Regions from separate parts of the Actinoplanes sp. NPDC051537 genome, predicted to be linked through region 2. Evidence: riboswitches for the same ligand, from Rfam matches in the RefSeq annotation. Region 2 holds a riboswitch; each other region holds the start of a gene.
What was found. A riboswitch is a leader RNA that binds a small molecule or an ion and turns the genes downstream of it on or off. The one in region 2 is predicted to bind cyclic di-AMP.
Positions count from the first base shown of each region.

Region 1: it holds a riboswitch for cyclic di-AMP, as region 2 does, so the genes downstream of both, ACZ6TB_RS26725 (C40 family peptidase) here and ACZ6TB_RS32480 (C40 family peptidase) in region 2, are expected to answer to the same signal.
Region 3: it holds a riboswitch for cyclic di-AMP, as region 2 does, so the genes downstream of both, ACZ6TB_RS42075 (transglycosylase family protein) here and ACZ6TB_RS32480 (C40 family peptidase) in region 2, are expected to answer to the same signal.

Region 1 is NZ_JBVJIU010000011.1:91,624-94,890, forward strand. It holds gene ACZ6TB_RS26720 (MurT ligase domain-containing protein) at 1-733, opposite strand, end outside; cyclic di-AMP (ydaO/yuaA leader) riboswitch at 1,164-1,295, shown strand; gene ACZ6TB_RS26725 (C40 family peptidase) at 1,302-2,114, shown strand; gene leuS (leucine--tRNA ligase) at 2,180-3,267, opposite strand, start outside.
Region 2 is NZ_JBVJIU010000014.1:293,874-297,140, forward strand. It holds gene ACZ6TB_RS32470 (BlaI/MecI/CopY family transcriptional regulator) at 1-267, shown strand, start outside; gene ACZ6TB_RS32475 (M56 family metallopeptidase) at 314-1,216, shown strand; cyclic di-AMP (ydaO/yuaA leader) riboswitch at 1,339-1,476, shown strand; gene ACZ6TB_RS32480 (C40 family peptidase) at 1,491-2,486, shown strand; gene ACZ6TB_RS32485 (M1 family metallopeptidase) at 2,577-3,267, opposite strand, start outside.
Region 3 is NZ_JBVJIU010000024.1:19,359-22,625, forward strand. It holds gene ACZ6TB_RS42070 (saccharopine dehydrogenase family protein) at 1-1,109, opposite strand, end outside; cyclic di-AMP (ydaO/yuaA leader) riboswitch at 1,336-1,494, shown strand; gene ACZ6TB_RS42075 (transglycosylase family protein) at 1,496-2,188, shown strand; gene ACZ6TB_RS42080 (YybH family protein) at 2,277-2,621, opposite strand; gene ACZ6TB_RS42085 (LysR family transcriptional regulator) at 2,713-3,267, shown strand, end outside.

The sequences.
Region 1 (3,267 bases), on a different contig from region 2:
GCTGGAGCTTGACGAGGTGCCAGTCGCCGCGCGGGTCGATGACACCCTCGTCCTCGACGTGCCACTGGGCCCGCGGGCGGCGCAACGGGCAGCCGGTGCACCACCAGTCGCCGCCGTTGCGCTCGATCGGGTGGCCGCTCTGCGGGCAGACGAAGGAGTCGTCGTGCCAGCGCTGGCCGGCGCTGAACCAGGTGACCTGCCCGCTGCTCCCCTCGGCGGCCCAGACCACCATCGGGTCGTCGGCGTTGGCGACCACGCGCACCTCGGGGTGGCCGGCGAGGGCGTCGCGCCACAGCTGCGCCATCATCGCCACCTCCTTGGCCCGGTCGAGCTGGTCGCGGGAGAGGTTGAGCAGCGCCACCACGCGCGGGCTGGTCGCGTCGATCACCCGGGCCAGGTAGTGCTCGTCGACCTCGAGGACCGCGAACGGCGTGGTGCCGGCCTTGGCGAGGGCCGAGGTGTGGCCGGTCGGCATGTTGGCGCCGAACGAGTTGGTGGCGACCCGGCCCAGCACCTCGAGCGCGGCCGCGGTGAGCCGCGTCGTGGTGGTCTTGCCGTTGGTGCCCGAGACCAGCGCGACCGCGCGGCCGGAGGCCAGGTGGGCGAGGAGATCTGGGTCGATCTTGAGGCCGATCCATCCGCCGATGACCGAGCCGTCGCCGCGTCCCGCGGCCCGAGAAAGCGCGGCCGCGGTCTTCGACACGCCGGTCGCGACCTTGGCCCGCAGGGGCATCTTGCCGTCCGTCACGGGAGCGAGGGTACCGGAGTCGGCTGTTACGTCGAGTTGCGGCGGACAAGAGGCGGACAGGACGAAACGAAATCGCCCTGACCTGGGGAAGCACTATTTATGTGTTCTGTTTCACCCGTAACCTTCGACAAGCCGTGATCCCCCCGGCACGACGCGTCACGGCATTTGTCTCGCGGACGTAACAAATTGGACAGCCACCAATGTGCCAACCACGGAGCGTGACGAAACCGCTCCCGCCGATCATGCGGAATTTCAGGTAGCAAGGTTCTGCCGATCCGAATGGAACGGCTCGCGACGATCCGGTTCACGCCGAGCCCTGCCCCGGGCCGATCGTCACGACCACCGAACTCGTACAACCACAAAGGCATACGGGGGCAGGGACGGGGGACCCACAGCTTCTCGAGAGAGACAGCCGGTCCGCTCCGCGCCACCCGCTCCGGTGGCGGGCAACGGGGCAACCTCGGGGTGAAGTCGGCCTCCACGGCGACCGGGCAACCTTCCCGCCCGAACCCGACAGCTAACCTCGCAGGCGTGCCGGAGGGATTTCCTTACCGTGCACGAGCACACCTCGAGCCGGCGTCGACGGCTGTCCGTCGGCACCGGTACTGCCGCGCTGTCCCTGGGACTCTGCCTCTGCGCAGGTCAGCTGATCTCGACGCCGGCGGCCAGCGCCGCCACGCCGGTGGCGGCGGTCCAGGCCGCGGCCAAGCCAAAGCCCACCAACCTGACCAACGTCAGTACCCGGACCCTCACTTCCGGCCAGCAGGTTCGCATCACCGTCCGGTACTACAACCCGAAGACGGGCAAGCGGATCACGTCCGGCAAGGTCCAGCTCCAGGGCAACCGGGGCGGCAAGTGGGCCGCAGTGGGCACCGTCCGGGTCGGCAAGAACGGCATCACCAACCTCTACACGCGGCCGAGCACCAGCGTGAACCTCCGCGCCGTCTTCTACGGGAACGGCTCGTACCAGGCGTACTGGGGCAGCTCGATCCGCATCACGGTGCGCAGCAACGCCGGGGCCAGGGTGCTGGCCGAGGCGAAGTCGCACACCGGCGCGCTGTACAAGTTCGCGGCCGCCGGGCCGAAGCGGTTCGACTGCTCCGGCTTCACCATGTACGTCTTCAAGAAGGCGGCCGGCAAGAGCCTGCCGCACAAGGCGAACTCGCAGCAGAGGTACGGCAAGGCCGTCGCCAAGAAGTCGGTCAAGGTCGGTGACCTGATCGTCTTCCGCTCGGGCTCGTACGGGTACCACGCCGGCATCTACGCCGGCAACGGCTACATGTACGACTCGCCGCACACCGGCGCGCGCGTCGGCAAGCACAAGATGTACGGCAGCAACTACGTCGTACGCCGTCTGGTCGCGTAACAAAAGGAACAAAGGCGAGACGAAAGGGCGCCGCGCGGTTCGCGCGGCGCCCTTTGCCATGGAGATCAGACGACGACGCTGACCAACCGGCCGGGCACCACGATCACCTTCTTGGGCGTGCGATCCCCGAGCGCCTCGGCCACCGCGGCCAGAGCTTCATCCCGTACGGAATCCTCGGAAGCCGAAGGGGAAACCGAGATCCGCCCCCGCACCTTGCCGTTGATCTGCACCGGATAGGTGATCGACTCGGCCTTCAGCTGCGCCGGGTCGGCGACCGGGAAGTCCGCGTAGGCCAGCGTGCCCGCGTGCCCCAGCTTGTTCCACAGCTCCTCGGCCAGGTGCGGCGCGAACGGCGACACCATCAGCACCAGCGGCTCGATCGCCTCCCGGGACGCGACCGGCAGCGGGGTCAGCGTGTTGGTCAGCTCGATCAGCTTGGCGATCGCGGTGTTGAACCGCAGCTCGTCCAGGTCTTCCCGGACGCCGGCGATGGTGCGGTGCAGGTGCTTGCGGACGGCCGGCTCCAGCGGCTCGTCGGAGACCCGCAGCGCGCCCGTCTCCTCGTCGACCACCAGGCGCCACACCCGCTGCAGGAACCGCTGCGAGCCGATCACGGCCCGGGTCTCCCACGGGCGCGAGACGTCCAGCGGGCCCATCGCCATCTCGTACACCCGGAACGTGTCGGCGCCGTACTGCTCGCACATCTCGTCGGGCGTGACGACATTCTTCAGCGATTTGCCCATCTTGCCGTATTCGCGGAAGACCTCCTGGGAGGAGTGGAAGTACTTGCCGTCCCGCTCGACGACCTCCTCGGCCGGCACGATCACGCCGCGCGCGTCGCGGAACGCGTACGCCTGGATGTAGCCCTGGTTGAACAGCTTCCGGAACGGCTCGAAGGACGAGACGTGGCCCAGGTCGTACAGGACCTTGTGCCAGAAGCGGGCGTACAGCAGGTGCAGCACCGCGTGCTCGACGCCACCCACGTACAGGTCGACGCCGCCGGAGTCGCCGTCGCGCGCCGGGCCCATCCAGTAGGCCTCGTTGTCGGGGTCGACCAGCGCCTTGTCGTTGCGCGGGTCCAGGTAGCGCAGCTCGTACCAGCAGGAGCCGGCCCACTGCGGCATGGTGTTGGTCTCCCGGATGTACGACTTCG
Region 2 (3,267 bases):
TCGATCGGGCCCGATCGCGACCTCGCCTACACGACCGTCATGACCGTGCTGCACCGCCTGGCCAAGAAGCGCGTGGTGGTCGAGCAGAAGGCCGACCGCGCTTATCGGTACGCCGCGACGCAGTCCCGCGAGGAGATGACGGCGTCGGTGATGCTCGACGCCCTGAGCGCGAGCACCGACCAGGACGCGGCGCTCGCCTACTTCGTCGGCCGGCTGCCCCCCGAGGCCCTCAAGGCGGCGCTCGAGGCCGTGACCAAGCGGAAATGATGGCTCGCCGATCCGCTCGTGGGTGGCGGGCGGGGCGGTGGGACGGGTGACCGCGCTCCTGCTCGGCGCGCTCGGGCTGGCCCTGTCGCTCGCCGTTCCGGGCATCCTCGCCCACGCCCGCTGGCCCGACCGCGCGCCGGCCGCGGCGGTGCTGCTGTGGCAGGCGATCACCCTGGCCGCCGTGCTCTCCGCGCTCGGCGTCGTGCTCGCTGCCCCGGAAGAGCTGGCCCGCGCGGCCGGCGCCGGCAAGCCGGTCACCGCCGCCGCCCTGGTCGGCGCCCTCGCCGTGGCCGCGACCATCGTGCTGCGGCTGCTCTGGTCGCTCTACGGCGTCACCAAGCGCTCCCGCGAGCGCCGCGCCCGGCACCGCCTGCTCGTCGACCTGCTCGACCGCGCCGAGCAGCGCGAGGAGCTCGACGACGACAACGTCCGCGTGCTCCAGGGCAACCTGCCGCTCGCCTACTGCGTGCCCGGCCGGGAGGCGCGCGTGGTGCTCAGCGACGGTGCGCTCCGGCTGCTCGACCGTCCTCAGGTCGAGGCCGTCCTCGCCCACGAGCAGACCCATCTGCGCCACCGCCACGAGGTGGTGATGGAGTCGTTCACGGCCTTCTATCGCGCCGTCCCGGCGCCGTTGCGCAGCCGGGCGCCGCTGGACGCCGTACATCTGCTGCTGGAGATGGTGGCCGACGATGCCGCACGCCGCCGCACCGGGTCCGCGCCGCTCCGCGGCGCCCTGGAACGCCTGACCGACGCCGTCCCTCTGACGGAGGATGTCGGTCCCGCGAAGGGCGACCAGGCGCGCCGTCTCGACCGTCTGGCGGCGCCGCCACGGTCGTCCGCGGCCCTCACCGTGACCGTCGCGGCCGGCGCCCTGGCCCTGCTCGTACTACCCACAGTGATCCTGGTCCTGCCCTGGCTCGACCAGGCCCTGGAGGCGTGGCCGTTCTAGTCACGCTGAGTAGCCTGCACGGTGCAAGCAGTTTCCTGGCCGTGGCAGCTTCAGTTAACGACTTGATCGGGAGTACGGTGGTCCCCGGTTCGGCAGCCCCCCATCGTCCATCCGGACGATCTGACGGACCACCGCCTAATCGTCCATGGCGACGAACCGGGGACCCGAGTAGTCGGGGTGAAGCCGCGATCCCCTGCGGCCGGGCGCGCTTCCCGCCCGAACCCGTCAGCTAACCCGGTCGGCGGCTTGATGGAAGAAGGGATAACGCACCTACGTGAAACGGATTGGGGCGCGCCGCGCCGCAGTTCTGCGCAGTCTCGCCTGCGCGCTCGCCGCGGTCGGGATCGTCTTCACCGGACCGTCCGTGGCGCAAGCGACTCCCTCGCCGGCCAGCGTCGAGGCCCAGATCGACAAGCAGTGGAACGAGCTCGAGCCGGTCATTGAGCAGTACAACGACGTGCACGGCAAGCTGCTCAAGAACCAGACTCAGCTGAAGAAGCTCACCACCCAGCTCACCCCGCTCCAGATCCAGGTGGATGTTGCCCTGTCTCAGGTGCGGGGGATGGCCGTCGACGCGTACATGCAGGGTTCGCCCAACGCGTTCAACGCCATGATCGTGAGCGGGTCGCCCACCGGGCTGACCGACAAGCTGACGTACCTCGATCAGCTTGCCCGTCACCAGCAGGACGAGATCGCCGGCGTCGCGAAACTGCGTGACAAGTACGCCGGCATGAAGTCCGATCTCGACGTGCTGACCAAGTCGATCGCGGCGCGCGACAGCCAGCTCGCGCAGCAGAAGGCCGCGATCCAGAAGAAGATCGACTCGCTCCAGAAGCTGCGGCTCGCGGCGTACGGCGCGGCCGGCGAGTCCGACGGCCCGTTCAAGACCGGGGCCTGTCCCGTCACCTACAGCCAGGACAAGGGTGGCCGCGCGGCGCAGCGAGCCTGCGACCTCGTCGGCAAGCCCTACGTCTTCGGCTCCGAGGGCCCGAACAGCTACGACTGCTCGGGTCTGACGAAGGCGGCGTGGGCCAGCGTCGGCGTCTTCCTCGACCACTACACGAAAGACCAGTGGAACGAGGGCAGGGCGGTGTCGCGGGACGAGCTGCAACCGGGCGACCTGGTCTTCTTCTATCCGGGCAGTCTCCATCACGTCGCCATCTACATCGGTGGCGGCAAGGTGGTGCACGCCCCGCACACGGGCGACCATGTGCGCATGGCGGTGCTCGACAAGGTGGGACCGATCGCCGGCTTCCGGCGTCCGGGCTGAGTTTCTCGGTACGTGCTTCGTGCAGCGAGGGCCGCCAGGGATGGCGGCCCTCGCTGTGTCCCAGCCCTCGACCTCTCAGCCCCCGACCTCTCAGCCCTCGACCCGGTGCGCGGCCCAGAACGAGGTGAGGCTGGTCGAGCCGGCGGCGGCCTGCGCGGCGGCCTTGAAGTCGGCCACCGTCGAGACGCCGTACCAGTGCGACGCCGCGTACGACTTGAGCAGGTTGGTCATCGCCGTCGTGCCGATCAGGCGGCGCAGGTCGTGCAGCGTGCACTTGCCGTAGCCGTAGACCACGGTGCTGTAGCGGCTGGAGTGCGCGTCCCAGTACGCCATCGAGTTCGTCAGCTTCTCGGCCGATGACTGCCAGGTGATGCCGCAGCCCGAGCCGGTCAGGCCGCGGTAGAGGTCGGTGGCGTAGTCGGTGAAGCCCTCGTCCAGCCAGGGCGTCGTGTACTCGTCGTCGCCCACGATCCCGTAGAACCACTGGTGGGCGAGCTCGTGCGCGAGGGCGGTCGAGCTGATCACGTCGAGCACGAAGCCCGGGTACTCCATGCCGCCGAACCAGTAGCCGTTGTCGAGCACCACGTCGGCCTCGCCGTAGGGGTAGGCGCCGAAGCGGGCCGAGTGCGCGTCGAGGGCGGCCCTGGCGGTGCTCAGCATCGAGTTGGCGCTCGAGGTGCTGATCGAGCTCACCGAGTACACGTTGACGGCGACGCCACCCGCCGTCGTTCCGGAGATCTTGCGGAACGGCCCGGCGGCCCAGGCGAACTCGCGCACCTGC
Region 3 (3,267 bases), on a different contig from region 2:
GCCAGGGCCGACTCGCCGAGCATGACCGCCGTGGCCGCGTAGCCCGGGTCGCCCTTGGCGCGTACGCGTGCGGTGTAGCGGTCGCCTTTGGTCGTCGTCGCGAAGATGTCCATCGTGAAATGCCCCGATTCGCGGGCCCGCTCGTTCGGCCCCTCCCCCGGCTTGGGCAGGACCCGGTCGAGCACATAGCGGGTAGGCGGCAGCGAAAGGCCGGCCATCAGCGCACCGAGTCCGAGCCGGGTGCCGTGCGCGATCACCGGCGAGAGCGGCGACGTGCCCACGCTCATCGCCTCGCGGTAGCGGAAGCTCCGGCCGTACTGCCAGTTACGCAGCGCGTTGCTGCGCCGCACCACCCGGGTGTTGTACGACGCCATGACGAACGGCGCCAGCATGCCCCGCAGCCGCGGATGCACGGTGGAGGCGTCGACCACCGCGGTGTCGTCCTGCCGGCCGAGGTCGGGCTCGTTCGCGCGGTCCGGGCTGAGCGAGTACGGGCTGGCCGCGATCTTCCGCAGCTTCCGGTCCGCCTTGACCATGTCGAGCTGGTGCCGCATCGAGTCGATCGTGCCGCCGCTGAAGCCGCCCTTCATGCTCGTGACGACCAGTGTGGTGTCGGCCAGTTCGCCGGCGTCGTCGGCCTTCACCTGTTGGTCGAGCACGTGCACGCCGATGTCCGACGGGATCGAGTCGAACCCGCACGAGTGCACGATCCGGGCGCCGGTAGTGCGGGCGAGCTCGTGGTTCTCGTCGATGCTGTCCCGGGCGAACAGCACCTCGCCCGTGAGATCGACGTAGTCGGTGCCGGCCGCGGCGCAGGCGCGCACGAGCGCTTTGCCGTATTTCGCATATGGCCCCACCGTGGTGATCACGACTTTGGCGGCGCCGGCGACCTTCTCGAGGGCCGACACGTCCGCGGCATCGGCGACCAGGATCGGCCAGTCAACGCCCAGACGGCCCTTGACCTCGGCCAACCTGCTCTCCGACCGGCCCGCGAGGGCCACCCGTGTGCCTTCCGGGGCGTGCTCGGCCAGATACTTCGCCACCAGCACCCCGACGAAGCCGGAAGCACCGTAGACGACGATGTCGTGATCGCGGACCCGCTCGCTCATGGTCGCCGATTCTCCATCACGTTCCGCCCCCCGTCGCGGCAAGTTACCGATCGGTAATCAGAGATGCATAGCTATCGGTCATTCTCGGCATAAAGAAAGATCAAATAGGTCAATCGGTGAGAAGAACGTCACCTTTCCCGCGTCGAGCTTGGCCTATGCCGCGATTCCGTGGTTACGGTCAGCCGGTCCCGCAATGGCGGGCACCGCGGGTGGACCGCCGAGTCCCTGCCACCGCCCGCCGGAAATCGAACTCGTGGCAGGGAGCGGGGGACCCAAGTTCCTCGGCGCGCGATATGCGCGCCTCGGGGTGAAGCCGCCGAACGAGCGGCCGGGCACCTCAGCCCGAACCCGACAGCTGACCTCGTAGGCGTGGAGGTTTCTCTGTCATGGCACAGATCCGCAAGCATGCCCGCAATCCGCGGGTGCGCAAGCACGCCCGTCTCGCGCTCGGCCTCACGGCCGCCGGCGTGGCGGGCACGGCCGCTCTGCTCGGACCGGCTTCCCCTGCCCAGGCGTCCAGTGTGAACTGGGACGCGGTCGCCCAGTGCGAGTCGGGCGGGAACTGGAGCATCAACACGGGCAACGGCTTCTACGGCGGGCTGCAGTTCACCCGCGGTACGTGGAAGGCCTACGGCGGCACGAAGTACGCGAGCACCGCCAACAAGGCCAGCCGCTCGGAGCAGATCCGGATCGCCGAGAAGGTGCTGGACGGCCAGGGCATCGGCGCCTGGCCGATGTGCGGCAAGAAGGCCGGCTCGACGAAGCACTACACGGCCAAGCACGCCAGCGGCTCCTCGTCGAAGCCGTCGGCCAAGAAGCACACCTCGAAGCACTCGACGACCTCGAAGTCGTCCACTCACAAGACGACTAAGAAGTCGTCGAAGCCGTCGCACGTGGTGACCCGGGCGACGACCGCGAAGGCCACCGGCAAGACGTACGTCGTCCGCTCCGGCGACACGCTGTCGGCCATCGCCACCAAGAACCACATCAAGGGCGGCTGGCACACCCTCTACCAGCTGAACCACGGCACCATCACCAACCCGAACCTGATCTTCCCCGGTCAGCACATCGCTCTCTGATCCACCGCTCGCGACCCGGTCGCCTTCCCCCCGCGGTGGCCGGGTCGCATCCCCACGGTGTTCGATCGCACGGCATTTTGGCCGCGTGTCAGCTTGTCGGCGTGACGAACTCGGGCTGGTCGAGCACGCGTAGCCAACTGCCATCCGACTGGCGGCGCACCACCTGAGCACGCGCTCCGGCGCCGTCCTTGGGCGGCGTCGACGTCAGCGCCAGATCACCACTGATCAAAGTGGGCAGCGGCTGCTCCGGCTGGAACTCCGGCATCTTCGGCAGCACGTCCTCCCAGAACTTCTGGATCGCGGCCCGGCCCACCGTCTGCTGACCGGGCGGATAGGCCATGACCGCGTCTTTCTCGTACAGCAGCGCCAGGCCTTCGGCGTCCTTGGCGTTGGCCCGCTCCACGAACAGACGGGTCAGTTCTTCCGGCTTCATTGCCTTTGCGCGTTCGGTCATGCGCCCACTCTTCGCCGGCCCCGAGCAGAAGTCCAACGCATAGTTCTTGTGGTAACTAGAATCCACAGTTATGGAACTTCGTCAGCTCGAGTACTTCGTCGCCGTGGCCGAGGAGGCCAACTTCACCCGGGCCGCCGAGCGCGTACGGATCAGTCAGTCCGGGGTGAGCGCCCAGATCAAGGCCCTGGAGAACGAACTGGGGTCACCGCTGTTCGACCGGTCGGGGCGGGTCGCGCGGCTGACCCAGGCCGGAAAGGCCGCCCTTCCGTTCGCTCAGGCGGCGCTCACCGAAGCGGAGTCCATGCGCGAAGTGATCGACGCGGTGAACGGGCTGGTCCGGGGCCATCTGACGGTCGGGATGGTTCGGGGCTGCGAGATCAAGCCGCTGTTCGCCGCCATGGCCTCCTTCCACCGCCAGCACCCGTCGATCGAGCTCGAGCTGATCGAGGATGACTCGAGATCGCTCATCAACGGGGTGCTCTCCAGCATGTTCGACATCGCGCTCGTCGGCGTCGCCGGCGAGCTACCGTCGCAGCTGGCCAGCCACGTGATCGCCCGGGAAGGCCTGGTAGCCCTGGTTCCGCCCGGTCATCCACAGGCCGGAAAGAAGGAGTTACCGGTGACC